DNA from 4 places in the Bradyrhizobium sp. SZCCHNGR1005 genome. Region 4 is predicted to be linked to each of the others. Evidence: predicted binding sites of a transcription regulator. Region 4 holds the regulator's gene; each other region holds the start of a gene.
The links. Region 4 encodes PhoB, which activates phosphate uptake and scavenging genes when phosphate is short. Its sites were predicted from a motif close to TGTCATNNANCTGTCAT; they were not measured.

Region 1: QXZ85_RS33140 (YbhN family protein) is a predicted target of PhoB. The motif match lies at 1,536-1,552, and genes of this name have one in related genera.
Region 2: phnC (phosphonate ABC transporter ATP-binding protein) is a predicted target of PhoB. The motif match lies at 4,980-4,996, and genes of this name have one in related genera.
Region 3: QXZ85_RS09380 (alkaline phosphatase D family protein) is a predicted target of PhoB. The motif match lies at 5,516-5,532, and genes of this name have one in related genera.

Annotation. Positions count from the first base shown of each region.
Region 1 covers NZ_JAUEZC010000016.1:60,105-67,531, reverse strand. The annotation lists gene QXZ85_RS33145 (hypothetical protein) at 1-164, opposite strand, end outside; gene QXZ85_RS33140 (YbhN family protein) at 285-1,379, opposite strand; gene QXZ85_RS33135 (ferritin-like domain-containing protein) at 1,762-2,268, shown strand; gene QXZ85_RS33130 (MFS transporter) at 2,452-3,867, shown strand; gene QXZ85_RS33125 (hypothetical protein) at 3,889-4,323, opposite strand; gene QXZ85_RS33120 (hypothetical protein) at 4,391-4,972, shown strand; gene QXZ85_RS33115 (YdcF family protein) at 5,064-5,651, shown strand; gene QXZ85_RS33110 (universal stress protein) at 5,767-6,192, opposite strand; gene QXZ85_RS33105 (histidine phosphatase family protein) at 6,270-6,803, opposite strand; gene QXZ85_RS33100 (FAD-binding oxidoreductase) at 6,910-7,427, shown strand, end outside.
Region 2 covers NZ_JAUEZC010000003.1:347,787-355,213, forward strand. The annotation lists gene phnG (phosphonate C-P lyase system protein PhnG) at 1-436, opposite strand, end outside; gene phnF (phosphonate metabolism transcriptional regulator PhnF) at 570-1,295, shown strand; gene phnE (phosphonate ABC transporter, permease protein PhnE) at 1,300-2,148, opposite strand; gene phnE (phosphonate ABC transporter, permease protein PhnE) at 2,145-3,029, opposite strand; gene phnD (phosphonate ABC transporter substrate-binding protein) at 3,107-4,039, opposite strand; gene phnC (phosphonate ABC transporter ATP-binding protein) at 4,123-4,932, opposite strand; gene QXZ85_RS13935 (chloramphenicol acetyltransferase) at 5,116-5,781, shown strand; gene QXZ85_RS13940 (alpha-D-ribose 1-methylphosphonate 5-triphosphate diphosphatase) at 5,774-6,958, shown strand; gene QXZ85_RS13945 (DUF1045 domain-containing protein) at 6,969-7,427, shown strand, end outside.
Region 3 covers NZ_JAUEZC010000002.1:707,123-714,549, forward strand. The annotation lists gene typA (translational GTPase TypA) at 210-2,036, opposite strand; gene QXZ85_RS09370 (Crp/Fnr family transcriptional regulator) at 2,321-3,082, opposite strand; gene QXZ85_RS09375 (response regulator) at 3,258-3,632, shown strand; gene QXZ85_RS09380 (alkaline phosphatase D family protein) at 3,875-5,449, opposite strand; gene QXZ85_RS09385 (TAXI family TRAP transporter solute-binding subunit) at 5,645-6,994, opposite strand; gene QXZ85_RS09390 (4a-hydroxytetrahydrobiopterin dehydratase) at 7,350-7,427, shown strand, end outside.
Region 4 covers NZ_JAUEZC010000006.1:45,162-52,588, reverse strand. The annotation lists gene QXZ85_RS23955 (aspartate aminotransferase family protein) at 1-885, opposite strand, end outside; gene QXZ85_RS23950 (GcrA family cell cycle regulator) at 1,373-1,885, shown strand; gene phoB (phosphate regulon transcriptional regulator PhoB) at 2,152-2,856, opposite strand; gene phoU (phosphate signaling complex protein PhoU) at 2,872-3,588, opposite strand; gene pstB (phosphate ABC transporter ATP-binding protein PstB) at 3,694-4,515, opposite strand; gene pstA (phosphate ABC transporter permease PstA) at 4,512-5,387, opposite strand; gene pstC (phosphate ABC transporter permease subunit PstC) at 5,416-6,414, opposite strand; gene pstS (phosphate ABC transporter substrate-binding protein PstS) at 6,570-7,427, opposite strand, start outside.

The DNA of each region.
Region 1 (7,427 bases), on a different contig from region 4:
AAGTCGCGCTCCTCGCGGAACAGGCGGAAACGGTTGCGCACCTCCCAGCTGATCTGCATCGGGGTGGCGGTGATCTGGGCGCCGACCGGCGAGGTCGGAATCACGGAGAGCGCGGGCGCGAGCAATGCGGCCGCCAGCAGCAGGCGAAGGGAATCTGGGATCATGGCGCGACGTTTCACGGCAAAGATGCGGCGGAAATAAGAGGGCCGCCTGTCAGATCAAGCCGATTGCCTGGGACAAGTCAGCCATGCCTCAGCTCGGTGCTGCGCCGACATCGCGTCGGATCAGCGCCGCGAGTGCTGTTTCAGCCGCTGCGGCAGCGGGGCCGGCGCAGGAGTTGCCGTGGCTTGAGGCGGCGTGACATGGCGGCGGGATACGTCGTTGAGCTTGCGCCGTTCCTGCCAGGGCTGCACGACATTCATCCAGAGTTCCCGGAACCCCATGATCGAGATTGCCGTGGCGAACGGGATGACGAAATAGAGGACGCGGAACACCAGCAGCGTGGCGAGCAGCTGCTCGCGCCCGAACTGCGGCAGCGCCACCAGCATCGCCGCGTCGAACACGCCGATGCTGCCCGGCGCATGGCTGGCGAAACCCAGCAAGGTGGCCAGGATGAAAACCACCGAGAGCGACATGAAATCGATCGGCGGGTCGGAGGGCACCAACAGATACATGGCCAGCGCACAGAAGCCGAGATCGACCACGCCGATCAGGATCTGCACAAAGGTCAGCCGGGTCGAGGGCAGCACGACTTTCCAGCCGTTCTGGCCGAGCTTGCGGCGGTCCTTGCCGGTCGCGAGCCAGCCGAGATAGGCGAAAATCGCCAGAACGAGCCCGACGCCGATCAGTCGGTTCACCGCCTCCGGCAACTGGTCCATCGTGGAGGCGGCGGACGGGTGCAAGATCATGCCGATGCCGAGCACGAAGATATTACCGAGCCAGAAGGTCAGCCCGGACAGAAAGCAGATCTTGGCGACGTCGATCGCGCTCAGTCCATAGTCGGAGTAGATCCGGAAGCGAATGGCGCCACCGGTGAAGACGGTCGCGCCGATATTGTGGCCGATCGAATAGCTCGTGAAGGATGACAGCGCTGCGATCCGGTAGGGCACGTGCTTCTTGCCGATCGTCCGCAGGGCGAAGAAATCGTAGAAGGTCAGGGTACAAAACGCACCGACGACGCAGAGTGCGGCGAGCGCGATGTGTCCGGGAGGGATGTCGGCCAAGGCGGTCAGGATCACGCCGCCGTCGACCCCCCGGAGCGTGCGCACCAGGGTGGTCACCGCGAAGGCGATGATGGCGAAGCTTGCTGCGATTCCAAGCCGCTTCCAGCCGATCCATTTCTTGAAACCGCGCCCGAGCGCAGTCAGCAGACGCTGCATTCATCCTCCCGGCGGGGCGGCACCACAGATGTGAAGAGGGGCGAAACCATTACTCGATGGCGGGCGGGAATTCCATTACGGAGAGTTCCTTACGGCAAAACACGCCTCTTGTGCAGTCCTTGACAAGGCCGGCTTCAGCTTTCGAACGTGCTGACCCGTCATACGTCGGTCACATAATGTTGACGCCCTGGATTTGTCACAATCACGTCGCCGCCAACGTCCGATTGCGCCGCGCAGTTCCGCAAATGGGGCACGCTCCGATGTTTGTGCTGTGCCGGAACAACGGGCCAAGCCACCGGTTAGCCGAGCGCAGACCACCAGATGAACGCGCGAAAACGATGGCCGGGAGCCAACGGCGTTCCGAGCGCAAGGAGGCGAGACAATGGGACTGTTTACCAAAGACATCAAAACCATGAACGACCTGTTCGTTCACCAGCTGCAGGACATCTATTACGCCGAGAACCAGCTGGTCAAAGCGCTGCCGAAGATGGCCAGCAAGGCCAGCGATCAGCGGCTGAAACAGGGATTCCTGACCCACCTGGATGAAACCAAAACGCACGTGCAGCGGCTTGAGCAGGTGTTCAAGATGCAGGGCATCCAAGCCAACGCTGTCGACTGCCCGGCCATCGACGGGATCATTGAGGAGGCCGAGGAGGTGGCCGGCGAGGTTGCCGACAAGGCCGTGCTGGACGCGGCTTTGATCAACGCCGCGCAGGCCGCCGAGCATTACGAAATCGTCCGTTACGGCAGCCTGATCGCCTGGGCCAAGCAGCTCGGCCGCAAGGATTGCGCGACCATCCTGCAGAAGACGCTCGACGAGGAGAAGGCGACGGATAAGAAGCTGACCAGCCTGGCCGAAGGTGCGGTGAACCTGCGCGCGGCGAGCTGATCTCTCGCCCGAAAATGGTTCAGCTGAGGCAAAACGCCGCGCCCCGCGCGGCGTTTTGGCGCCAGGCAGTCCTCATGCTTCAGCCGCCATGGCGCATGTGATCGATGGTTCGACCGATATCGAAGCATCGTGGTGCGCGCCAGGGCTAATTAACAGGCCGTCCTCAAGATGAGAGGTGCCGGCATGACTCGCTTATCGCTCGCAACAGATACCTCACGGCTAGCCGCGGCGCGGCAAGCTCCGCCATCCCGGCTGGCGAGCGCGCTCACATTGACCGCCATGAGTCTCGGCTTCGGCGTCGTCCAGCTCGACGTCACCATCGTCAACACCGCGCTCGCCAGCATCCGATCTGCCCTCGGGGGCGGCGTGGCTGAGCTGCAATGGGTGGTGAACGCCTATACGATCGCGTTTGCCGCCTTCATCCTGACCGCGGGGGCGCTCGGCGATCGGCTCGGCGCCCGACGTATCTTCATGGGCGGATTTGCGCTGTTCACGCTCGCATCCATCGGCTGCGGCCTCGCGCCCGACGCCATCAGCCTGATCGCGCTCCGCGGCATCCAGGGCCTGGGGGCAGCCGTCCTCGTTCCGAACTCGCTTGCGTTGCTGAACCATACTTATGCCGATGCCAAGCAACGAGGGCGTGCGGTGGGAGTCTGGGCCGCCGGCGCGAGCCTCGCTTTGACTGCCGGCCCCTTCGTAGGCGGCACCTTGATCGCGCTGGTCGGCTGGCGCGCCATCTTCTTTGTCAACGTGCCCATTGGTCTTGCGGGACTTTGGCTCGCGAAGATCTATGCGCAGGAGACGCCGCTCCATGCCGACCGCTCGGTCGACCTGGCCGGGCAGGTTGCGGCGATCACTTCGCTCGGGGCGCTCGCAGCGGCCGTGATCGAAGCCGGCGCACGGGGCTGGACCGATCGCGCCGTCCTGCTGGGTTTCGCCATCGCGATCGCCGCAGGCGTCGTCTTCGTCTGGCAGGAGGCACGCACCCGGCAGCCGATGCTGCCCTTGATCTTGTTTCGCAACCGTCTGTTTGCGCTGTGCGCGCTGGTCGGCCTGTTGGCCAACGTCTCGATCTACGGCCTGATCTTCGTGTTCAGCCTGTATTTCCAGGAGATCAATCACCTGTCGGCGTTCGCGACCGGGCTTGCCTTTGTGCCCATGCTCGGCGTCGTGTTCCCGGTCAATCTGGCCGCGCCGCGCCTGGCCGAGCGGATCGGTCCACGCGCCACCATCGCGCTCGGTGCAACGCTGTCGGCGCTGTCTTGCCTGGCGCTGCTGCGGACTGCGCCGGGAACGCCTTATTGGGTGGTCGGTCTGCAGCTGATCGGTGTGAGCAGCGGGCTCGGTCTGCTCGTGCCGCCGTTGACCTCGACCCTGCTTGGCAGTGTCGAGAAGTCCCGGTCCGGCGTGGCGGCCGGCGTGTTGAATGCGACGCGGCAGACCGGCAGCGTGATCGGAGTGGCCTTGTTCGGAGCGCTGATCGGGCAGCCGGATGCCTTCATCTCGGGGCTCCGATGGTCGCTCGTCATTTCTGCCGCGGTGCTTTTGACGGCCGCGGGAGTGATCCGCTGGGGCGCGTCGGCGCAGCATGGGCGATGAGGCGCGACGAAGGAGAGGCGATCACGCCTTCCGTAACGCGAAATTGGCCCCGCAAAACGCCATCAATGCGCCGAGGCCGAGCGCGGCAATGCCGGCCAGCACGCCCGCGATCGAAGGTGTCGGGCTTGGTCCAGACAGCGTCTGGCCGGCGCCAATCAGGAGCAGGACGCCGATGCCGATCAGGAAGTGCTGCATTCGTTTCGGGATATCTCCGGAAACGGCACTATGCATCAGGCTCGCGATGAAATAGCCGCCGGCGAACGCAACGGTTGCGATCAGCCACCAGGCGATGGCCGAGCCGGCCGGCATGAACGCCCCGGTGTCCGTCCGCCACAGCCCGCCGAGATCCAGCCCATAGCGCGCGCCCATCATGTGCACGGCGAGCGCGAGCAGCACGCCTGCAGCCATGGCGCCGGCCAGGATCAACAGTCGGGGGAAATGGGTCGTCTCGGTCATGAGCGATGTGTAGGATAAGCGGCAGGCTTCGTGCAAGCAGTGAGGCTGATCCATTCACGCACAGGAAATGACGTCCGCAGACGATGACGCCACGGTCAGTTATGCCTTCAAGGCGTCGCTGATCGGGACCGCGCATCGGTTCGAGCTGACCGACGAGGGGGTGTCGTGGCGCATCGGCGCACGTGCCGGGCTCTGGCCCTATGCCGAGATCGCCGCCGTGCGGCTCTCCTATCGGCCGGTGTCGATGCAGGCACGGCGCTTTCGCGCCGACATCACCCATCGCAGCGGCGCGCGGCTCAGCCTGGTTTCGACCTCCTGGCAGACCGCGACGCTGGTCGCGCCGCAGAGCGAGGGCTACCGCCGTTTCGTCACGGCGCTGCATGCGCAACTCGCTGCGCATCACAGCCAGGCGGTGCTGACCGCCGGGCTCGGGCAAACGACGTATGCTGCAGCGCTGGCGCTTGTCGCATTGCTCGGGCTTGCCATCGCCGCACTGTTCGTTCGCGCCTTGCTGGCAGGCGAATGGTCGGGCGCGCTATTTCTTGTCGGCTTCGTTGCGCTGTTCGCCTGGCAGGTCGGCGGCTTCATCGTCCGCAACAAGCCGCGCAGCTACACGTTCGCGGACATTCCGTCCGGGCTGTTGCCGTGATCCCGGCGAGACGTCATCGGACGCAATCAAATGTGACTTCTACGGCTAGGGAACAGAGGCATGCTGTGCGCGATAGGTGAGGACAGGATCTATGCAGGACCGATCGCTGAGGCTGCCGGACGCCGCCGAGATCGCCGCGATCAACGCGCAGCATTTCATCGAAGCGCCCTTGCAGCCGGCGGATCTGCTGTTCGTGTTCGGCACGCGCGTCGAGGAAAGCCTGCGGGCACAGGCAGCCTGCCGGCTGTGGCGCGACGGCTATTTCCGTCATGCCATCGTCAGCGGCGGCGTCACGCCGGGCGGCGATGAATCCGAATGCGCCGTGATCAAGCGGGCGATGGTCGACGGCGGCATTCCGGCCGACCTGATCCTGGAGGAACACCGCGCCACCAACACCGGCGAAAACGTGATCCTCTCGCTGCCGGTGATCGAGGCCGCGCTCGGGCTCGCAAACATCGGCAGCGTGATCTGTCTCGGCAACAGCTGGACCGCGCGGCGCTATCCGATGACGTTGCACCGCTACTGGCCGGAGGTGACGAAGATGCTGGTCACGATCGACAGTTTCGGCGTGCCGCGCGAGCGCTGGCATACCCATCCCGAATTCCGCCGCCGCGTGCTCGCCGAATGGGACAAGATCGCGCCGTACAAGGCCAAGGGCTTCATTGCCGAATGGCCGTAAGGGCCCGACCGGTTCCAGATCGTGATGTGATTAGAAGGAATCGCATCACGATCTCATCTCTTTGATTGAGCATGATCTCCTTGGAAAACCGCTTTCCACTTTTCCGGATCATGCTCTAATGCCTGACCACCAGCACCGAGCATTTGGCGTAGCGCACGACGTGGCCGGCATTGGAGCCGAGGAAATAGGTGCGCATCGCCGGGCGATGTGACGTCATCACGATGAGGTCGGCCTTCACGGCGGCCGCTTCCTCCAGGATTTCGTGATAGATGCCCCCCTGACGTACCGCGTAGGAGATGCGGTTTTCGGGAAGCCCGGATTCGCGCGCGACGATCGACAAGGCTTCTTCCGCCGCCTCGCGCTGCTGCGCGTCGAAATCGGCCGGAACATATTCGGCGAGCATCACCGGCGTCATCGGCAGCACGTTGAGCAGGCGCACGGTGCCGTCCCAGGTGTTGGCGAGCGTCGCCGCCGTCGCAATCGCGGGCTTGGCAAGGTCGGTGTCGGCGAGATCGATCGGGACCAGGATGGATTTGAACATCACACGCCTCCCTGCTTCCCATGCTCAATGAGGAGCTGATCGATTAGGCGCCCTCCGGTGTTGCGCTGTCAATTGGCTCACGCTTGCTTCAGGAGCTTCGGGGTGACGAATTGCACCAGTTTGCCGCGGCCGAAGGACACATCGGTCCAGTCGTCGATGTCGAAGTCGAGGACGGCAAGTCCTGACGTCGGCAGATTGTGCGCGAGCTCCTCGCGCGCCGCCTTGTCGCCGCCGCCGGTCAGGGCGAGCGCCAGCTCATGCATGCCGGGATTGTGGCCGACCAGCATCAGCCGTTTGGGATCGCTGGCCTCGGCCAGCCGGATGTTGTGCAGGAGCTGCACCACCTCGGCGGCATAGAGTTCCGGCACCAATTCGACGACCGGCTCGGGGACCCGGTCCCGCATGGCTTCCCAGGCGAGCTCCCAGGTCTGCCGCGCCCGCACGGCCGTCGAGACCAGAACCAGATCGGGGAAGGGGGGATGGCGAGCAAGGAAATCGCCGAGTCTCGCGGCATCCTGATGCCCGCGCTCGTCGAGTCGGCGATCCTGATCGCGGCCGGATGGCGCGTCCCTTTCGGTCTTGGCGTGGCGGAACAGCATCAATCGGCGCATGAACTGTGGTCTCTATTCGGTCTGGCTATGCTTCACCTACTGCTCGGCACTAAAAGGATGATGACGCAAGGTGACAAGCGCCGGCAGGCTTGGTTAAGAAAACGCCATGAGTGAGACTTCCACAAGCGCGATCAGCGAGGAGCGGGCCATCGGGCGGACCCGGCTCGCCTTCGATCTCGATGCCGACATCTGCGTGGTCGGTGGCGGGATTGCCGGGCTGATGGTCGCCTTGTGCGCCGCCCGGCAGGGCGCCAGCGTGGTGGTGCTCGAGGGCCGTCATGTCGGCTGGAACGCTTCTGGCCAGTTGATGGGCGCGGTCATGCCCGGTTTTGCACTGCCATTGCCGGATCTGATCGAGCGCGTCGGTGTCGAGCATGCGCGGCAGCTCTGGGCGTTGTCCTGGGAGGGCGCCGAGTTCATCCGCGCCAATGCCAGCGAAGACATGATGCCCGGGATTGCGTTGAGTGAGGGGGCGCTCGAAGTCTCCAATGTCGATGCCGGTGACACTCTGCTGCGCCGCCTGCAGATGCTGAACGAGGATTTTGCCACCGAGGCCGAGGGCTGGCAGGTCGAGCGCGTTCGCTCCGTGCTCAAGACCGACCGTTATTTTCACGGCATCCACTA
Region 2 (7,427 bases), on a different contig from region 4:
CCATCGTGTAGAACTCGACCTTCGTCGCCGCCGCTTCGCGTGCGCTCTGCTGCCGCTCTGCGCGCACGCGTTCGCGCAACGGTGCGACCACCTGGGTTTCGACAGCGTCGGCATAGGCGTCCGCTTGGATCAGCGCATCGCACAGTGCGACCAGGCGCGCCTTCTTACCGTCGCGCCCGAGCACGTAGCCGAACCCGACTTCGCCGCTGGCAAGGCGTACCGCCGCGCGCGACACCGTAGCTTCGCCGAGATTGAAGGGCGCACCATCGCCGCCGGCACGGCCACGCACCATCACCAGCCCGCTCTCAGGCGTGCGCAGCTCCGCATGCGGCGGCAGTGCGATCGGCTGCAGGCGCTCGGCAATCTCAGCTGCCGGCACGTGCGCCAGTACCCGCATCGCGGCTTTGCGTCTGTCCTTCATCGCCTCTGCGCTCATCGTCTTATCAGTCTTGGTCTTCTCGGCCTTGCCGGATCTAAGTTGTCTATGATAGTAGACAACTTGATAACGGCCGGCAATGACCGTTTCATGACATGCCTGTGATTTTCACGACCTCCGGCGGAACCCAGCGATGAGCATGCAGGATGCAGTTTCCGGGGTGGCCCTGTGGCGCCAGGTGGCGGACGGGATCGAACGCGATATCGCCGAAGGGCGCTTTGCCGCCGGCACGCGGCTGCCCGGCGAAACCGAGATCGCGGAGATCTATCGGGTGAACCGCCACACCGTGCGGCGAGCGCTCGCAGCCTTGGCCGAACGCGGCCTGGTGCGGGCGGCGCGTGGCAGCGGCACCTATGTCGAGGCTCCGCGCCTCGCCTACCCGCTCAGCTCGCGCACGCGCTTCTCGGAGAACGTCGGCGCCGGAGGCCGCGAGCCGCTCGGCCAGTTGATCGCAGCCTCGCAGGAGCCAGCCTCACGCGAACTCGCGCGCGAGCTCAAGCTCAGGACCGGCGCGCCCTTGGTGCGAATCGAGGCGCTGCGTTTGGCTGACAAGATCCCGATCTGCCTCAGCACCTCCTGGCTGTCGGCGGAACGCTTTCCCGATGCAGCCCGGATATTCGCCTCGACCCGCTCGATGACTGCCCTGCTCTCTCATTACGGTATCCGCGACTATCGCCGCGGTTCGACGCGGATCACCGCCGCCATCGCTGAGGCCAGCGACGCGGCACGGCTTGACCTCGCGTTGGGGCGTCCGGTGCTGGTCGTCGATAGCACCGATATTGACGCGGACGGCACGCCGCTGATCACCAAGCGCTCGAGGTTTGCCGCCGAACGCGTCACCTTCGAGATCGCGAGCTGACCATCTACGCGATCGCGCGCCGTCCGATGATGGCGAAGCGCAGCTTACCTGAGATCCAGTCGATTGCGGCGACCGCCACCAGGATCATCAAGATCAGGAACGAAACCTTCTGCCATTCCAGCACGCGGATCTGCTCCGCAAGCTGCAAACCGATGCCGCCGGCGCCGACGATGCCGATGATCGTTGCCGAGCGGGTGTTGGATTCGATGAAATAGAGCACCTGCCCCGCAATCACGGGCAGCACTTGCGGTATCAGACCGAAGCGAACCTCGTGCAACGCGCTACCGCCGGCCGCGCGAATGCCCTCCACCTGTTTCCGGTCCGCCGCCTCGATCGCCTCCGAGAACAGCTTGCCGAGCGCGCCGAAGTCGGAGACTGCGATGGCAAGCACGCCGGCAAACGGCCCGAGCCCGACGACATTGATCCAGACCAGCGCCCAGATCAGTTGGTCGACGCCGCGGATCGTGTCGAACAGCCGACGGACCGGAAAGCGGAGGATCGCGGAAGGTATGACATTGCGCGCCGCGAGCAGGCTGATCGGCAACGCCACCAGCGCCGCCAGCGTCGTGCCCAACACTGCTATCGAGAGCGTCTCGCCGAGGGCCTTGAGGTAGAGAGGCAGAGACGCGCCCGGATCGGGCGGGAGCATCATCCTTGCGATCCAGCCGAGCTGGCCGAGCCCGGCCAGCATCCGGCTGGGTGAAAACTCCAGATCGACTAGGCCGAACACGAAGATGGCAAGCGTGAGCACCAACACCAGCGGTGTGGCGAGCCGCGCCGCCGCGGGCCGGTCGAAAACGTGCGGATAACGCCTGCGCAGATCTTGCGGATCCGGCCGTTCCAGAGCTGTCATGTGCGCGCCTCCGCGCCGAACAGCCTGGCACGCAGCCAGCCGGTGCCGATGTCGATCAGAAAGACGGTGAGGATGATCGTCAGCAGGATCGCGCTGACATCGGAATAGTAGAACTTGCGGATCGCGACCACGAGCTCCTGACCGATGCCGCCAGCACCGACGAAACCCATGACAGAGGCCTCGCGGACATTCATCTCGAAACGCAACAGCGTGTAGCTGACGAAGCCGGCGATGACCTGCGGCAGGACCGCGAAGCGCATGCAGGACAGCCAGCTCGCACCGGTCGAGCGAATACCTTCGACCGGCTTCATATCGGCGTTCTCCACCACTTCCGAAAACAGCTTGCCGAGCGCGCCGCTGGAATGAACGGCAATGGCGAGCACGCCGGGAATCGGCCCGAGACCAAAGGCGATGACGAAAATCAGTGCAAACACGATGGCCGGTACGGTGCGGGCGAATTCGAGCAGGCGACGCACGACAAAACGGAGCCAGGGAGCCGGCGACGTGTTTTCAGCGGCCAAGAAGTTGAGGCCGAACGCGAACACCATGCCCACCAAGGTGCCGACATAGCTGATCAACAGCGTCTCGCCGAGCAGCTTGAGCCATTTCTTCCAGCCCCAAAACCACTCTGGGAAATTGGTCCACACACGCTGCCCATCGTCCAGCGTGAAGATGCGATCGAAATAGCTGACGAAATTGCCGAAGTATGTGAAGAGCGTACGCAGATTGACCTCGGCACCGACACCTGCGGCGCCGAGCACGGCAGCAAACACCACAGCAGCCAGCGCAACACGGAGGCGCTTGCGTGCGACGGCCTTGCGGTAGGCCTCGTTGAGCGCGGCCAATTGCTGGCTGGGAAGTGTGGAAACCGCGACCGCCATCGAAGCTCGGACCTTCGCGCTCATGCGCTACGGAAAAAAGCCGGGTCGCATAGACCCGGCTTTTGACGGAGAACAGATCAGGACGCCTTCTTGCGCAGGCTGTCGACGAACTTGATCAGTTCGATGGTGGCATCCCAATCCTTGGTCGTGGCCGGATGGAAGCCCTGCTTCTGGCCATCCGACAGCCGATCGAAGGCTGCCTTGTCCTTGGTCGGCGCATCGAAGAAGGCTTTGGCGATCGCGGCCTTGGCCTCTTCCGGAAGCTCCGAGTTGTAGGCGTACGGCCCGTTGATGATCAGGGCCGACTTATGGATGATGCGGAAATCGTCCTTCTTCATCGGCGAGCCATCGACATTCTTCAGCATGCCCTTGGTGAGCATCTGCGCCAGCGTCGAATCATTGTCGCTGGTCCACTGGTTGGCCGCGACGTCGACCGTGCCCTGAGCCAGCGCCAGCACTGCGTTTTCGTGGCTGCCGGTGAAGACGACCTTGCTGAAATAGCCCTCGGCGCTGCCGATACCCATCTTGTTGAGCTCGAAGCGCGGCACGTTGTTGCCGGAGGTCGAGTTCGGATCGACCAGGCCCAGGTTCTTGCCCTTGAGATCCTCGACCTTCTGATACGGGCTGCCCGCCTTGACGAAGAACACCGAGTAGTAACCGGTGCTGCCGTCCGCATTGATGTCGTTGGCGAAGGCATCGGTCTTGACGCCGGTCAGCCGCGCACGCGCGAACGAGGCGGAGCCGTAGCTGGCAATATGGATGTTGCCGGCGCGCTGTCCTTCGATGACCGCGGCATAGTCATTGGCGATGCGCAGCGTGACTTTCACGCCGAGTTCCTTGGACAGATAGCTGACGAACGGCGCCCAGCGCTCGGTGACGCCGGAGGCGTTCTCGGCCGGAACGACTGCGAAGGTCAGTTCCGGATACTTCGCCTTCCAATCCTCGGCGGAGGCGGAAGCCGTGAACGCCAGCGCGGCAACGCCCGCCAGAACGATACGACGATTGATCATGACGTGTCCTTTTTCTTGCAGTACTTGCAGTGAGACGTCTTGAACGCCGCACAATGCGGCAGCCAAGTTCGCAAAACTCTCGGTCAGGCCACGGCGGCTTGGCCGAGGGCTGGAGCGGTCGCGGCCGCCGCAGGACGCACCGCGTCCATCACTTCGTCGGCCTCGAGATCATACAATTCGCGCGCGATCTGAGGCGTGAGTGCCGCCGGCAGATCATCGAACACGACACGGCCGGTCGCCATGCCGATCAGGCGATCGCAATAGCCGCGCGCGAGATCGAGCGAGTGCAGATTGCAGATCACCGTGATGCCGAAATGCTTGTTGATGCGCAGAAGCGCATCCATCACGATCTTTGTGTTGCGCGGATCGAGCGAGGCGATCGGCTCGTCGGCGAGAATGAGTTCGGGCTCCTGCACCATGGCGCGCGCGATGGCGACGCGTTGCTGCTGGCCACCGGAGAGTTGGTCCGCGCGCTGGGCCGCGAGGCTGGCCATGTCGAACTGTTCGAGCGCCGAGAGCGCCACGGCAACATCTTGTGCCGGCCACTGCTGCGCCAGCGAGCGCCAGAATGGGATGTGCGCCAGCCGCCCCATCAGGACATTGGTCAGCACATCGAGGCGGCCGACCAGATTGAACTGCTGGAAGATCATCGCCGACCGAGCACGCCATTGTCGCAGGTCGCGGCCGCGCAGCGCGGTGACATCGACGTCCTTGAACAGGATGCGCCCGCCGCTGACCGGGTTCAGCCGATTGATCGACCGCAGCAACGTCGATTTACCGGCGCCCGACCGGCCGATGACACCGACGAAGCTGCCCGGCGCGATGGTGAACGAAGCGTTATCGACTGCGGTTTTCGCGCCAAAACGACACGTCAAACCATCTACCACCAGCATTGGGTTCTCCGGACAGCTAGGACCGCACTCTCCGCTAGCGCCCGGATTCTACAGTTATGTGACAGCTCTGCTGCTGCACCGAACCGTCCACACGCCGGCAGCACACGTCACGCGCATGTCACCGCGATGTCATCACACTGATAGAAGACGACGCCCGCCGACGGTAAACGGAGAGTGATCGAGATGGCCGGAAAGATACTCGGGGTGGCTCCCACCATCGATTCCAGCGCCAAGGTTCAGGGCTCGACCTTGGGCGCCTATTGCGAAGTCGGCGCACGCACGATCCTGCTCGACGTCGCGATGGGCGACTACTCCTACGTAGTCAACGACTCCCAGATTACCTACACGAGCATCGGCAAGTTCTGCTCGATCGCAGCGATGACGCGGATCAATCCCGGCAATCATCCGATGCACCGCGCCACCCAGGCGCATTTCACTTATCGCGCCAGCGCTTATTTCTCCGGCGAAAACGACGAGGCCGAGTTCTTCGCCTGGCGGAAGGAGCACCACGTCAATATCGGTCACGATGTCTGGATCGGTCACGGCGCGATCGTGCTGCCCGGCCGCAACATCGGGACCGGCGCGGTGGTCGCGGCAGGGGCCATCGTCACCAAGGACGTTCCGGCCTACACTATCGTGGCCGGCAATCCGGCGCGCCCGGTCAAGCGCCGGTTTCCCGAAGATGTCGCCGAGCGGCTGATCCGGCTGGCATGGTGGGATTGGCACCACGAGGCGCTACGCGCAGCGCTGCCGGACTTCAGAAGGCTGGCGATTGACGAATTCCTGGACACATACGAGTCCGCGCTCGACGCGACCGGCCGGGTGCGGCAAAGTGTCTCTCATGACTGATCTCATCATCTCAGGTGGCCGAACGCTGCTCGGCAGCGACTTCGTCGACACCTTCCTCTCCGTTACCGAAGGTGAAATTGCCGATATCGGTGTGTCTCGTAGCGGCTCTGCGGTCGAACTCGACGCGCGGGAGCTTCTCGTCCTGCCCGGCATTGTCGATGTGCACGGCGATGCGTTCGAGCGTCAGATGGAGCCGCGCGCCGGTGTCGGCTTCCCGGTCGACGTCGCGCTGATCGACAGCGACCGCCAGGCGATTGCGAACGGCATCACCACGGTCTTCCACGCGACCACCTGGTCCTGGGAGCCGGGCCTGCGCAGCGCCGACAATGCGCGCCGCCTGCTCGAATCCATCGAGGACTTGCGACCGCGGCTTTCGGCCGACACGCGCTTCCATCTGCGTCACGAGACCTACAATCTCGGTGCCGAGGAGGAGATCGCGCAGTGGCTGGCGACGGGTCGTGTCGACCTGTTCGCCTTCAACGATCACATGAATTCGACGCTCGCCTCGCTGGAAAAGCCGCAGAAGCGCCAGCGCATGGTCGATCGGACCGGGCTTTCGGGTGAGGCATTCGATCGCCTCGTGGCGGATGTCGTCTCGCGCGCCGATGAAGTGCCGGCGTCGATTGCGCGCCTTGCCAGCATCGCGCGCGACGCCGGGGTGCGGATGCTCTCGCATGACGACGATACGCCGGCGATGCGCAAGGCATTCCGCGCACAGGGCGTGACGATCGCAGAGTTTCCGATCAACGAGGAAACGGCGCGCGAAGCGGCGGAAGGCGGTGACGCCATCGTCTACGGCGCGCCCAACGTCGTTCGCGGCGGCAGCCATACCGGCTGGACCAAAGCGAGCGACATGATCGCGAATGGCCTCTGCTCGGTACTGGCGTCCGATTATTACTATCCGGCGCCACTCCTGGCCCCCTTCCGCCTCGCCGCCGACGGCGTGCTCTCCCTGGCTCGTGCGTGGGATCTCGTCTCGGGCGGACCTGCGCGCGCTGCGGGGCTCACTGATCGCGGCAGCATTGCACCGGGTCAGCGCGCCGACATCATCATGGTCGATGATCAGGTGCCGATGCGGCCGCGGGTGGTCGCGGTCATCGCCAATGGGCAGTTGGTTTATCTGACCGAGCCAGGCCGGCTCACCGCGCCGCTCGCCCGTGCCGCAGCTGCCGAGTAAGCCGATCGAGATGGCCAAATTTCCACGTTACGCGATCTACTACGCACCGCCCGAGGCGAGCCTGCTGGATCGTTTCGGCAACTCTCTGCTCGGCTATGATGCGCGACGCGGAGTGGATACCGCGTTCGCGGACGGGATCACGGAAGCGATTGCCGACTGGCGCGAGCTGACCGAGGACGCCCGCAAATACGGCTTTCACGCCACCTTGAAGGCGCCGTTCGGGCTGGCCGATGGACGAAGCGAAGCGGACCTGGTGACGGCCTGTCGCGATTTCGTGAGCGTGCCGCGCGCGATCCCGCTCATCCGCCCCGTGGTGGATGCGATCAGCGGATTCATCGCGGTGATCCCGGGCGAGCGCTCGGACGCGCGGCAGGGGCTTGCGGCGGACTGCGTCCGCGCCTTCGATCCCTTCCGCGCGCCGACCACGCCGGAGGATCGCGCGCGCAGAAAGCCCGAGGCGCTGACGCCG
Region 3 (7,427 bases), on a different contig from region 4:
TAAATGCGGCCGGACGATCTCGCCCGCGGCCGTCCTTCGAGATGCTCGCCTCCGGCGAGCTCCTCAGGACGAGGCCATCTTTGCGGTGAGATCGTAGCCTCTCATGGTGAGGGCACGGCAAAGCCGCGCGTCTCGAACCATGAGGCCGCGACCCTGCTTGGGCCATATGAGACAGCCCGGCCGCAAGCGGGGAGGGAGCAGGAGCGTGCTTACGCCACCGCTTCCTTGGTCTTTTCGGCGCGCTTGCGCTCGTTCGGGTCGAGATGCTTCTTGCGCAGCCGGATCGATTTCGGCGTCACCTCGACCAGTTCGTCGTCCTCGATATAGGCGAGCGCCTTTTCCAGCGTCATCCTGATCGGCGGCGTCAGCCGGACGGCTTCGTCTTTCGAGGTGGTGCGGATGTTGGTGAGCTGCTTGCCCTTGAGCACGTTGATCTCGAGGTCGTTGTCGCGGGTGTGCTCGCCGACGATCATGCCGCGATAGACCTTCCAACCCGGCTCGATCATCATCGGGCCGCGGTCTTCCAGCTTGAACATCGCGTAGGCCACCGCCTCGCCCTGGTCGTTGGAGATCAGGACGCCATTGCGGCGGCCGGCGATCTCGCCCTTGTACGGGGCGTAGCCGTGGAAGAGGCGGTTCATGATCGCGGTGCCGCGGGTGTCGGTGAGCAGTTCGCCCTGGTAACCGATCAGGCCGCGGGTCGGCGCGTAGAACACCAGCCGCAGCCGGTTGCCGCCGGACGGGCGCATCTCGATCATCTCGGCCTTGCGTTCGCTCATCTTCTGCACGACGACGCCGGAATGCTCTTCGTCGACGTCGATCACGACCTCCTCGATCGGCTCCAGCCACTGGCCGGTGGCCTCGTCCTTTTGCAGAACGACGCGCGGGCGCGACACCGACAGCTCGAAGCCCTCGCGGCGCATGGTCTCGATCAGGATCGCGAGCTGCAATTCGCCGCGGCCGGACACTTCCATGGCGTCCTTGTCGACGGATTCGACGACGCGGAGCGCGACGTTGCCCTCGGCCTCGCGCAGCAGGCGGTCGCGAATCATGCGGCTCGTCACCTTGTCACCCTCGGTGCCCGCCAGCGGCGAGTTGTTGACGATGAAAGACATCGACACCGTGGGCGGATCGATCGGCTGCGCCGGCAGCGGCGTTTCGACGGTGGGGTCGCAGAAGGTGTCGGCGACGGTGCCCTTGCTGAGGCCAGCGATGGCGACGATGTCGCCGGCTTCGGCCTCGTCGAGCGGCACGCGCTCGATACCGCGGAACGCCAGAATCTTGGAGATGCGACCCTGCTCGACAACCTTGCCTTCGGCGTTCAGCACCTTCACGGCCTGGTTCGGCTTGATACTGCCCGAGGTGATGCGCCCGGTGATGATGCGTCCAAGGAAGTTGTTGGCTTCCAGGATGGTGCCGATCATACGGAACGGCCCCTCTTCGACCGATGGTGCCGGCACATGGCGCAGCACCAGGTCGAACAGCGGCTGCATGCCCTGGTCCTTCGGACCGTCCGGGCTGTCGGCCATCCAGCCCTGCTTGGCCGAGCCGTAGAGGATCGGGAAGTCGAGCTGCTCCTCGCTGGCGTCGAGCGCCGCGAACAGATCGAACACCTCGTTGATGACCTCGGTCGGCCGTGCGTCCGGGCGGTCGACCTTGTTGATGACGACGATCGGCTTCAGCCCCACCTTGAGCGCCTTGGAGACCACGAATTTGGTCTGCGGCAGCGGACCCTCGGCGGCGTCGACCAGCACCAGCGCACCGTCCACCATGTTGAGGATGCGCTCGACCTCGCCGCCGAAATCGGCGTGGCCGGGGGTGTCGACGATGTTGATGCGCGTGTCCTTCCACTGCACCGAGGCCGCTTTCGCCAGGATGGTGATGCCGCGCTCGCGCTCCAGGTCGTTGGAGTCCATGGCGCGCTCGGCGACCTTCTGGTTCTCGCGGAAGGTGCCGGATTGCTGCAGCAGGCGATCGACGAGCGTGGTCTTGCCGTGGTCGACGTGGGCGATGATGGCGATGTTGCGAAGGTTCATGACTTGCTTCTTTAAGCTTTCTTAAGCTCGTGCTCTGTCCCCGGCGGCGCGCGCTCCTGCAGGGAAATCAGTTGTTTAGCTATGGAGCGCGCTCGCGAAACTGGTCTGCGGCGGAGAGGGCATCCCGCCCTCAAAAAGGAAGCCCGGCCAAAAGGACCGGGCAAACCTGACGCGTTGCGCCGCAATATAGGCAGAAACTACCAAAAAACAATGACAATCAATGACAATCCTGGTTGGTGCGCCGACGTGCGAAGTCCTGTGCCGGGCTGTCGGTTCCCGCCAGATCAGCCAGCCGCCGCCTGCTCGCTCGGGTAGACGCCGCGGAGTACCTCCTCGAAATGGCCTTTCACGGCCTCGTTGCAGAGGCAGGAGCGCCGCTTCAGGGCTTCCGTATCGCGGACCGTGATCGCGCCACGCCGGGTCTCCAGGATGCCCTCGGCCTTGAAGGTCTGGAGCACGCGGCTGGCATAGCTGCGGCCGACCCCGAGCAAGGTGGCGAGCTGCTCGTGGGTCAACGGTACGGTCGGGTCGCCATCGGTCCGCTCCATGGCTGCGATGATCCATTTCGCCGTGCGCTGCTCGATCGAATGGATCGCGTTGCAGGCGGTGGACTGGAACATCTGGGCCAGCATGCAGTCGGCGTAGCGCGCGAACACGCTGCGCAAGGTCTTCGACTGCAGCTTGGCAGCGTCGAGCTTGGTGACGGGCAGACGAACGAAGGGGCCGGCGAACTTGACGACGATGCGGGTATAGGCGGGCAGAAAGCCCTGGCTGACGATGCCGCCGACCGCGCCTTCGCGCCCCACCAGAATGGTCTCGACGTCGCGCCCATCCTCGTTCGCGACCAGATAGGAGGCAAGGGCCGGTCCGCAGGGAAAGTGCACGATCTGCACGTCGTCGCCGGGGTTGTACAGCAGGTCCCCGGCCGAGGTCTGCTCCTCGGCCAGATGCGGAGAGAGCAGTGCATAGTCGGTCATGCTCAATCGGCGCAGCAAGTTATTGTACGGCCGCTCGCGCGAGAGCGGCGTCACTCCCTGACCCAGCATTGCCATTCTCCGCCCTCTTGGCTCAGTGTTGGCCCTGTCGATTTGTTTCACGCTATGTACAGAAGTGGACCGACAGGGGAACTCTGGTATGGTGGTTTCGTTCCAGGAACCCGCCGGCGTGCTTGTGCGAAGGCGCTGGCTGCGGGGGCCGTCCTTCATCTCTGGAACCCCGCTCATGACCGCTTCGCAACTCGGCTTGCCGGAGCTTTATCAGGACATATTGATCGTCGAGGACGATCCGATCATCGCGCTCGGCCTCGAAGATACGATCCTCGGCTTCGGCGTGCCGACCGTGCGTGTTGCCGCCAACGTCGCGAACGCGCTCGTGATGATCGAGCAGCGCGCGCCGGATTTCGCGCTGCTCGATGTCGGACTGGTGCGCGGCAATAGCTTCGCCGTGGCTGAGCGGCTGGCTGCGCTGCAGATCCCGTTCGCCTTTGCGACCGGTTATGACGCCGACCGCGTGCCCGCGCAATTCTCCGACCGGCCGCGGCTGCAGAAGCCTTGCCCGACGGATGCACTGGAAGCGGCGCTGCGGCGGAAGACGTAGCGAGCGGAGCTGATCGCACCGCTACTAAATTCCCTTTCCCGGCAAGCGGCAGGGCAATCGCATATGACTGTAGCTTCGGGCCTCATGGTTCTCCCGGCGAAGCATCGTCCGGAGACGCGCGGCTTCGCCGCGCCCTCACCATGAGGGTCTGTCATTTTGCCGCAAAACAGGCCCTCGTCCTGAGGAGCTCGCCGGAGGCGAGCGTCTCGAAGGACGGCCGCGGGAGAAATCGTCGGCGGCACTCACTCCAGCTTCGGATCGAGCGTGGTCGACCACAGCGCGATGTCGGCGCGATCGCGCAAGGTCACTGTCATCTGTCCGGTGGCGCCTTCGATCTTGACGTGGCCGAAGAACTGCATGCCCGCCGACGGCGGCAGGTTCTGCTTGTCGAGGCCGGGCGCCTTGATGAAGCGCACCTCGGGGCCGAACGTGTTGTCGAGCTCGTTCGGTCCGAACGTGCCGGCATGCAGCGGCCCCGAGACGAACTCCCAGAACGGCTCGAAGTCCTGGAATTGCGCCTTGTCCGGATTGTAGTAATGCGCGGCGGCGTAGTGGACGTCGGCGGTCAGCCACACCGTGTTCTGGATCGGCGCCGTCTTGATGAAGCGGAGGATCTCGGCGATCTCGAGCTCGCGGCCGCGCGGCGGACCGTCACCTTGCGCGAACGCTTCAGAGCCGCGTTTGTTGGCGGCATCGTCATAGACGATCAGGCTGAGCGGCATGTCGGAAGCGATCACCTTCCAGGTCGCGCGCGAGTTCAACAGTGCCCGCTTCAGCCAGCGCATCTGCTCGGGGCCGAGGAAATAGGCATCGGGACCGTATTCGGTCTGCTGATTCGGGTTGTTCGGACCGCGATAGGAGCGCTCGTCCAGCATGAACACGTCGAGATGCGGACCATAGGAGATGCTGCGATAGACGCGACCGGGCTCGACAATGCTTTCGCGCAGCGGATACATCTCGTGGAAGGCGCGCGCGGCGCGCGCCGCCAGCAGCTGGATGTTGCGCTCCTTGTAGGCGGCTGGAAGATCCTTCGAGGCCGACCAGTTGTTGGTGACCTCGTGATCGTCCCACTGCACGAAGATCGGCACCTCGGCATTGAAGGCGCGGACATTGTCGTCGAGGAAATTGTATTTGTGAGCGGCGCGGAATTCGTCGAGCGTCTCGGCGACCTTGGCCTTCTCCGGGATGGTGAGATTCTTCCAGAGCTTGCCGTCGGAAAGCTTCACCTCGGATGCGATCACGCCGTCGGCGTAGATGGTGTCGCCGGAGTGGATGAAGAAGTCCGGCCGGTGCTTTTTCATGGTCGAGAACGTGAACATGCCCCCGTCGTCCGGGTTGATGCCCCAGCCTTGCCCGGCGACGTCGCCGCCCCAGACGAAGCTGACATCGCGCTTGTCCGAGGGCGCGGTACGGAAGCGGCCGACGACCGGCTCGCTCTCGATGTCGGGATGCGACAAGTCGCGGAATTTGACGCGGTAGAAGATATCCTGGCCGCCGGGCAGGTTCTCGACCAGCATCTTGGCCGTGTAGTCACTTTCCGGCAGCGCTGCGATCGGCGGCAGCGCGCGGGCGTCCTTGAACGTGTCTGATGTGGCGACCTCGACCAGCATCTGCGCGGGTCGGTCGGCGCGCGACCAGATCACGCCGCCGTCGCTGCTCACATCGCCGGACTGCACACCGTGAGTGATCTGCGGCCGGTCGGCGGCGCGGCTGAGGTAAGGCATGGCCAGCGTGCTGACGCCGGCTGCGGCCGCGGTGGACAGGAAGCGGCGGCGGGAGAGCGCATGGAAAGCGCGGCGTGGGATTCGGATCGTCATGAATATCTCCTCCGGGGCGGCGGCGAGTCGCGCCCGAATGTACGACCGAAGAGCTAGGAAAATTCGATGACAGCGCGATTACGCGAAGGCGCCACAGGGGAGGATTTTGCGAGCCGTTCCGATGTCGGTCCACGAAGCTGACGTCGGCTGGCGGTGAAGCGCCAGCGTTGCATCGCGGCTGGACTTGCCTTGGTATCAGGTGCCGGTCGCGCGCAATTGGGGACCGTTGCCGGTGCCGGCGCGCGGCGGGGTCTGCGGCATGCTCATCAGGATCAGCTTGCGGTCGGCGACCGCATTGTGGAACTGCTCGAGCGCGATGTTGAAGGCGGTGAGCGCGGCGTGCTCGATCGCGCCATCCTCGAAACAGGCAAGCGTGTTGCGCAGGATGTCGTCGGCTTCGCTCTGCATGTTGTCGAGCTCTTCGGGGGAATCGCTCTTGCGCGCGATCGTGATCATTTCGAGCAGCCGGTCACGCATCGAACTGTTGATGAACCGCTCGTCCTTCTTCAGATAGCCGGCGAACCAGGCACCGATCGAGCCCATCGCCGAGAGCGCCATCAGGCTCCACCAGATGTAATCGCTGTAGCGGTCGAGGAAGGTCTTCTCCTCGCCGTCGACAAAGGCGGCCGCTCCCGGATGCACTGGGATCGCGGCGTCCTTGTCGGTGTCGGGGGTCTCGATCTTCGCAGCCAACGGGAATTCCGACATCAGCTGCTGGCGCACCGAAAACAGCTGGCGGGCGAAGGCGGAGACGGTCGATTCCGCCAAGCCTTTGCGCGCCACGATGTGGTGGTTGAAGCTGATCGTCTTCACCTCGTCCTCGGGCCGGTCGGGCGAGCCGCCGAAGGCGCCGGCCGGGATGTCGGCCGCTTCATATTCCGGATGATTCTGCGCGATCGCTTCCGCAGAATCGATCGCAAGGAAGGTCGGTGTGCCGCCATCCTTGGTGGAGGCTGCGATCGCCTCCGTCGTGATCTTGCTGTTGACAGGTCCCGCAGCCAGCCAGACGTCGGCTTTCTGACTGCGCACCGCGTCGATGGCCTCGGTGATCGGGAATTGCAGGATATCGACCTTGCCGGGATCGACGCCATATTGCTGCAGGATCACCTTGAGCAGATTGACGTTGGCCGGAGTGCGGCCGATGACGCCGATCTTGCGGCCGGCGAGCTGCGAAATCTTGGTGATCTTCGCGCCCTTCCTCCGGCCCTTGGCCGGCGGCACCCATAGCACCGCGACGTTCTTGCGCAGCGTTGCCACGGCCTGCGCGTTCTTCGGAACGTTGAGGTCGCCGCGGATGATGGCGAGATCGACCTTGCCTTCGGCGAGCGCCTGCGCGCTTTCGGCGGCGCCCTCGGTCTGCACCGGACGCAAGCGGACATAGCCGTGATTTTGCGAAAACGCCTGGGTCAGCGCCTGCACCACCCTGAGATCGTCGCTGTTGGGAGGACCGACGGCGATCTTTAGCGGCACCGGGCGCATCGCAAAGTAATAGCCGCCGATAAGCGCGCCGACGATCGCCAGGATTCCGGCGACGACGATGAACACGACGGGGCGAACCGGCGAGCGCGGTTTTGTCGGGATCTGAGCTTCCACCAGGTCCAATCCTCCCATGATCGCGCTGGCGACAGTCGCCGATGGGTCTGGTTCCGAGCCGCTAGGCCAAACTTGTAGCAAATATCTTGCCTGAAGAGGGTTACATCTGCGTCATGGTTACCGGGATGCGCTGGGCTCGACCGGCGGGATCGGTTCCGCGAACGATGCGAATGCATGGTTTGGGATCGATGTCGGGAAGGTTCCCCTTGCGACGGCGGGCGCGAGGGCGGACAGTATGGCCATACCGGGCAGGCCGATGGCAGGGCGGCGGGTCCGATCAGCGGAACGTTAGCGAGAGGAGGCGATCATGGCGGAGCGATTGTCGGCCGAGGCGCGGGCCGCGGCCCTGGGCGAGCTTTCCGGCTGGACCGAACTGGACGGCCGC
Region 4 (7,427 bases):
CGCCAGCATCACGTCCAGCACCGCATTGGCCGCGGCCACCGCCAGCGGGTTGCCGCCGAAGGTCGAACCATGCGAGCCCGCCGTCATGCCGGCCGCAGCATCGGCCGTGGCGAGGCACGCGCCGATCGGGAAACCGCCGCCGAGCGCTTTCGCCAGCGACATCACGTCGGGCTCGACCCCGAGCCAGCGATGCGCGAACAGCTCGCCGGTGCGGCCCATGCCAGTCTGCACCTCGTCGAACACGAGCAGCAGGCCGTGCGCGTTGCAGAGCTCGCGCAGGGCCTTGTAGAAGCCCAGCGGCGCGGTGCGCACGCCACCCTCACCTTGCACCGGCTCGATCAAGATGCCCGCGGTGTGCGGGCCGATCGCCTTCTTCACCGCTTCGAGATCGCCGAGCGGGACTTGGTCGAAACCATCCATCGGCGGGCCGAAGCCGTCGAGATATTTGGCCGAGCCGGTGGCCGCGAGCGTCGCCAGCGTGCGGCCGTGGAACGCGCCCTCGAACGTAACGATGCGGTAACGTTCCGGATGCCCCTTGGCGGCGTGATGCTTGCGCGTGATCTTGATCGCGCATTCCATCGCTTCGGCGCCGGAATTGGCGAAGAACACGTAGTCGGCGAAGCTCTGCTCGCACAGCCGCGCCGCAAGCCGCTCGCCGTCCGGGCTCTTGAACAGGTTCGACATGTGCCAGAGCTTGGTCGCCTGCTCCTGCAGCGCCTTCACCAAATGCGGATGCGCGTGACCCAGCGCATTCACGGCGACGCCGGAGGTGAAGTCGAGATAGCGCTCGCCATTGGTCGCGATCAGCCAGGCGCCCTCGCCGCGCTCGAAGGCGAGATCGATCCGGGCAAATACGGGGAGCAGATGCGACGCGACGTCCGTCATGGCTGATCACTTGAGCTGACGGGCCGGTCAAGACGCGCACGAGGAGGCGCAAAGCAGCGCCATCGCGCACCCGGGACCCGGCCCTGGAAAACAAAATGTGCCGCCTTTTCAAGGCGGCACGGACAACTATTGTATGCGCAGGACGTTCGCTGTCAACACGCGTGAGCCAGCCGCCTCAGCGCGGAACAGGTGGGGTTTCCGGTCGATGACAGTGCTAAGCGTTCCCGGTCCACATCGACGGAAGGTGTGGACGGTGGCCCCCGACTCTTGCGCGGGAGTCACGGCATATTGTAGCGTTTTTCGCATCGAGTACGACATCTCGTGCAGCAGGTCTGATCCTTAAGAGTTCGGTGGTTCGGCGTACACGTCCGGGCGCGCATCTCGCGCCCGGCGAGGGCTAAGGGATTCTGCGAGCAGGGATTTTCGTGAGTTTGGCACCGCAGCGCTGTCCCGAAACTGGCCAGCGAAACGCGAAGGGAAAGGTGCGATGACGGTATTGACCTGGTCAGACGATCGCGTCGAGCAGTTGAAAAAGCTCTGGGAGGCCGGACTGTCGGCCAGCCAGATCGCAGCGGAGCTCGGAAATGTGACGCGCAACGCCGTGATCGGCAAGGTCCACAGGCTCGGCCTCTCCGGCCGTGCCAAGAGCCCTGCCGCCGCCGCTCCGCGTCAGCGCAAGGCCCGCCCCGCTCAGCCGATGATGCGGGTGGCCCGCCCGGTGGCGCGCGGCAACACCGCGCTCGCCCAGGTGTTCGAGGTCGAGACGGAGCCCGATCCGATCACCTTCGACAATGTGGTGCCGATGAACCAGCGGCTGTCGCTGCTCGAGCTCCGCGAAGGCACCTGCCACTGGCCGGTCGGCGATCCCGCCAGCGCGGACTTCTTCTTCTGCGGCGGCAAGGCGCTGAACGGCCTGCCCTATTGCGCGCAGCATTCGCGCATCGCCTATCAGCCCGCGGCCGATCGCCGTCGTCACCCCGGCAAGAGCCCGGCACGCTGATCTGTTGCGCATCTTGGACGCGCTGTTAGCTCAGCCATCAGCTGTCGTCCCCGCGAACGCGGGGACCCATAACCACCGGCGGGCGTGGTTATGATGGATGTTAGCTACAGCTGCAGCTCTATCATCAGCATTTGCGGTTATGGGTACCGGCGTTCGCCGGGATGACGGCGGCGCACGTTGCAAGCGCGCTTGTCATGACAAAAAAGGCGGAGCCGAAGCTCCGCCTTTGATCGGGTGCTGTTTGTCGCTGCGCGATCGCCCTCAGCTCACGATTCCGCCTTCGCAAAGCGGTCGTCGAGCGCATAGCCCGCGCCACGCACGGTGCGGATCGGATCCTGTTCGCGTCCCGGATTGAGCAGCTTGCGCAAGCGTCCGATGTGCACGTCCACCGTACGCTCGTCGATGTAGATGTCGCGGCCCCAGACGCTGTCGAGCAGCTGCTCGCGGCTGAACACGCGGCCCGGATGTTCCAGGAAGAACTCGAGCAGCCGATATTCGGTCGGCCCGAGATCGATCGGCCGGCCGGAGCGGGCGACGCGGCGCTTCTCGCGATCGAGCTCGATGTCGCCATAGGCGAGCACGGTGGCGAGCCGTTCGGGGCTCGCGCGACGGAGCAGACCCTTCACGCGGGCCAACAGCTCGGGCACCGAGAACGGCTTGACGATGTAATCGTCCGCCCCGGTGGCGAGCCCGCGGACCCGCTCGCTCTCCTCACCGCGCGCCGTCAGCATGATGATCGGCAGCTGCTTGGTCTCGGGCCGGGCGCGCAGGCGCCGGCACAGCTCGATGCCGGACAGCCCCGGCAGCATCCAGTCCAGCACCACGAGATCGGGCACCCGTTCCTTCAGTCGCGTGTCGGCGTCGTCGCCGCGCGCAACCGTCTCGACCTCGTAACCTTCGGTCTCGAGATTGTAGCGCAGCAGCGTCGTCAGCGCTTCCTCGTCTTCCACAACCAGAATGCGCGCACTCATCGCTCAGCTTCTCTCTCAGTTTCCGGGGGCGGTGGCCGCGAAGGACGTCATGTCGCCCTTCGGACGCTTGTCGATCATCGGCTGGCCTTCGATCATGTAGAACACGGTTTCCGCGATGTTGGTCGCATGATCGCCGATCCGTTCGATGTTCTTGGCGCAGAACATCAGGTGAATGCAGAACGAGATGTTGCGGGGATCTTCCATCATGTAGGTGAGCAGCTCGCGGAACAGCGAGGTGCAGATGGCGTCGACCTCCTCGTCGCCCTTCCACACCGTCATCGCCGCCGGCAGATCGTGGGCGGCATAGGCGTCGAGCACCGACTTGACCTGCGACTGCACCAGGTCGGTCATGTGCTCCAAACCGCGGATCAGCTTCAAGGGATGGAAATCGCTCTCCAGCGCGGCGACGCGCTTGCCGATGTTCTTGGCGAGGTCGCCGATCCGCTCGAGGTCGGTCGCAACCCGCATCGCGCCGACGATCTCGCGCAGGTCCACCGCCATCGGCTGCCGGCGGGCGATGGTGAGCACCGCGCGCTCCTCGATCAGCCGCTGCAGACTGTCGATCTCGGCGTCCGTCTGGATCACCCGCTCGCCGAGCGCGACGTCGCGCCGCACCAGCGCGTCGACGGAATCCACGATCAGCCGCTCGGCCAAGCCGCCCATCTCCGCGACCAGCCGCGTCAGCTCCTGCAGGTCGCTGTCAAACGCCTTGACGGTATGTTCACTGGCCATCTCTATCTCCTCGGCAATGCCGTCGTAGTCCGGCGCGTCAATTCGGGTCTCGCTGCCTCAGCCAACTGCCCCTTGCCGACCGATGCAAGGGGTCCGTTTCCGGCATCAGCCGAAGCGGCCGGTGATGTAGTCCTGGGTCCGCCGATCGCTCGGCGAGGTGAAGATCTTGCTGGTATCGTCGAACTCGATCAGCTCGCCGAGATACATGAAGGCGGTCTTGTCGGAGACGCGGGCCGCCTGCTGCATGTTGTGGGTCACGATCGCGATCGTGTAGTTGTCCGACAGCTCCTGGATCAACTCCTCGACCTTGGCGGTCGAGATCGGATCGAGCGCCGAGCACGGCTCGTCGAACAGGATCACCTCGGGACGCACCGCAACGGTGCGGGCAATACAGAGACGCTGTTGCTGGCCGCCGGAAAGGCTCAGGCCCGAGGCGTTGAGCTTGTCCTTGACCTCGTTCCACAGCGCGCCGCCGCGCAACGCCTTCTCGACGCGGTCATCCATCTCGGATTTGGAGATCTTCTCATACAGGCGGATGCCGAAGGCGATGTTCTCGTAGATCGTCATCGGGAACGGCGTCGGCTTCTGGAACACCATGCCGACGCGCGCACGCAAGAGGTTCAGGTCGAGCTTGGGGTCGAGGATGTTGGTGTTGTCCAGCATCAGCTGGCCTTCGGCGCGCTGGCCCGGATACAGATCATACATCCGGTTGAAGATGCGCAGCAGCGTGGACTTGCCGCAGCCGGACGGTCCGATGAAGGCCGTCACCCGGTTGGTTCCGAGCGACAGGTTGATGTTCTTCAGCGCATGGTGATCGCCGTAATAAAAGTTCAGGTTCCGGACCGTCACCTTCGCCGGAGCGTCCGGCAAGGATTTGTTCGGAATGACGCCCGCCGGACTTGAGACGGAAACAGACATGTCGGTCATTTTGCGCTCCTCTCGGCGCCCAGAATGCGGGCCCCGATGTTCAGGGCAAGTACGGTCAAGGTAATCAAAAGGGCCCCGGTCCAGGCCAGCTGCTTCCAATAGGCATAGGGGCTCTGGACGAAGTTGTTGATGGTCACCGGCAGGTTGGCCATCGTGTGGGTAAGATCGAGGCTCCAGAACTGGTTCGACAACGCAGTGAACAGGAGCGGCGCGGTCTCGCCGGCCACGCGAGCGGTCGCCAGCAGGACGCCCGTGATCAAGCCGGAGCGCGCCGCGCGATAGGCGATGCGCCGGATCACCAGCGAACGCGGCAGGCCAAGTGCGGAGGCGGCCTCACGCAGCGGATTGGGCACCAGCAGCAGCATGTCCTCGGTGGTGCGCAGCACGACCGGAATCACGATCACGGCAAGCGCCAGACAGCCCGCGATGGCCGAGAAGCCGCCCATCGGAACCACGACCGCGCCATAGATGAACAGGCCGATGATGATGGATGGGGCAGAGAGCAGGATGTCGTTGATGAAACGGATCACCGAAGTCAACCGGTCATGGCGACCATACTCGGCGAGGTAGGTGCCGGCGAACAAGCCGAGTGGAGCACCGACGCCGACGCCGAAGACCGTCATGATGATCGAGCCTACGATGGCGTTGCGCAGGCCGCCGTCGCTCGATCCCGGCGGCGGCGTATCGGTCGCGAAGACCTGCACGGTCAGGCCAGCCAGGCCCTGGTAGAGCAGATCGATCAGGATCAGTGCGAGCCAGGTCACGCCGAACAGCGCGGCAAGCACGCACAGCGCACGGACGAAGATGTCCTTGCGGCGGCGGCGGCCATAGATCCGGTTGGCCGGATTGATGGGCGTATCGGTAGACGTCATGCGATCTCTCCTGCCCTATCCATCCGGCTTATTTTCCGGCCTTGGCTTCGAGCCGCAGCAGCATCAGGCGCGCGCCGGCGAGCACGAAGAAGGTGAGAACGAACAGCAACAGTCCGAGCAGAATCAGGGCCGACTGGTGCAAACCGTCGCTCTCCTGGAATTCCGATGCGATCGCCGCCGAGATCGTGGTGCCCGGCGCGAAGATCGACGAGGAGATGCGGAACGAGTTGCCGATGATGAACGTCACTGCCATGGTCTCGCCGAGCGCCCGGCCGAGCGCCAGCATGATGCCGCCGATGACGCCGACCCGGGTGTAAGGGATCACCACGCTGCGCACGACCTCCCAGGTGGTGCAGCCGACGCCATAGGCGGCCTCCTTCAAGACCGGTGGCACGGTCTTGAACACGTCCACCGAAATCGAAGTGATGAAGGGCAGCACCATGATGGCCAGGATCAGCGAGGCATTGAACAGGCTGAGATAGGACGGCGGCCCGGCGAAGATGTCCTGCAGGATCGGAATGTTGGCGCACAGGCTGATCATGAACGGCTGGAACGTGTAGGCCAGGAACGGCCCCAGCACGAAGAAGCCCCACATGCCGTAGATGATCGACGGGATGCCGGCGAGCAGCTCGATGGCGATGCCGATCGGGCGGCGCAGCCATTGCGGGCAGAGCTCGGTGAGGAAGATCGCAATGCCGAGACCGACCGGGATGGCGATCAGCATCGCGATAAAGGACGACACCAGCGTGCCGTAGATCGGTCCCAGCGCACCCAGCACGGGCGGATCGGCTGACGGCGCCCAGCGGCGCGTCCACAGGAACTCGAAGCCATATTCCTTCATTGCCGGCCAGGCGCCGATGATCAGTGACAGGATGATGCCGCCGAGGATGAGCAGCACCGAAATCGCCGACAGGCGGGTGATCCAGTAGAAGGTGACGTCGCCAAACTTGAAGGCGCTCAGCGCCCGGGCGCGGTCATAGGGTCCGGCGGCATCGCTGACAGTGCTTGCGTCGCTTTGAACGGCCATCTCTGCCAAGTCCGCCCCCTGTTTCTGATAGACCTGTACTTGCGTACTTGTACTTGCGCACTTGTGCTTGTGTACTCGCACTTCTGCACCAGCACCTGCGTCGTCGACGTCCCCTCTCCCACGCCTGGGAGAGGGGCCACATTCGAAGGAGCGGCTTAGCTCTTGATGTCGGACGACCAGGTCTTCTCGATCATCTTCACGACGTTGTCGGGCATCGGGATGTAGTCGAGCTCCTCAGCCATCTTGGCGCCCTTCTCGAACGACCACTTGAAGAACTTGATGGCTTCGGCGGAGGCCGCCTTGTCGGCCGGCTCCTTGTGCATCAGGATGAAGGTCGCCGCCGTCATCGGCCAGGACTTGTCGCCCGGCTGGTCGGCCAGGACAACGTAATAGCCCGGCGCATGGGCCCAATCCGCATTCGAGGCGGCGGCCTGGAACGCCTCCACGGTCGGCTGCACGGTCTTGCCGGCCTTGTTGATCATGCCGGTGTAGGTCAGCTTGTTCTGCTTGGCATAGGCATACTCGACATAGCCGATCGAGTTCTTGGTCTGGCTGATATTGCCGGACACGCCCTCATTGCCCTTGGCGCCGACGCCGGTCGGCCACTCCACGGCCGTGTTCGCGCCGATCTTGCTCTTCCACTCGGGGCTGACGTCGGAGAGATAGGTGGTGAAGTTGAAGGTGGTGCCCGAACCGTCCGAACGACGCACGACCGAGATCGCCTCGGACGGCAGCTTCACCTTCGGGTTCAGCTTCTTGATCGCCGCGTCGTCCCACTTGGTGATCTTGCCGAGGTAGATCTCGGCGAGGGTCGGACCGTCGAGCACCATCTCGCCCGGCTTCACGCCTTCGAGATTCACGACCGGGACGATGCCGCCCATCACCATCGGCCACTGGACCAGGCCGTCCTTCTCGAGCTGCTCGGCCTTCAGCGGCGCGTCGGTGGCGCCGAAGGTCACGGTCTTGGCCTGGATCTGCTTGATGCCGCCGCCGGAGCCGATCGACTGATAGTT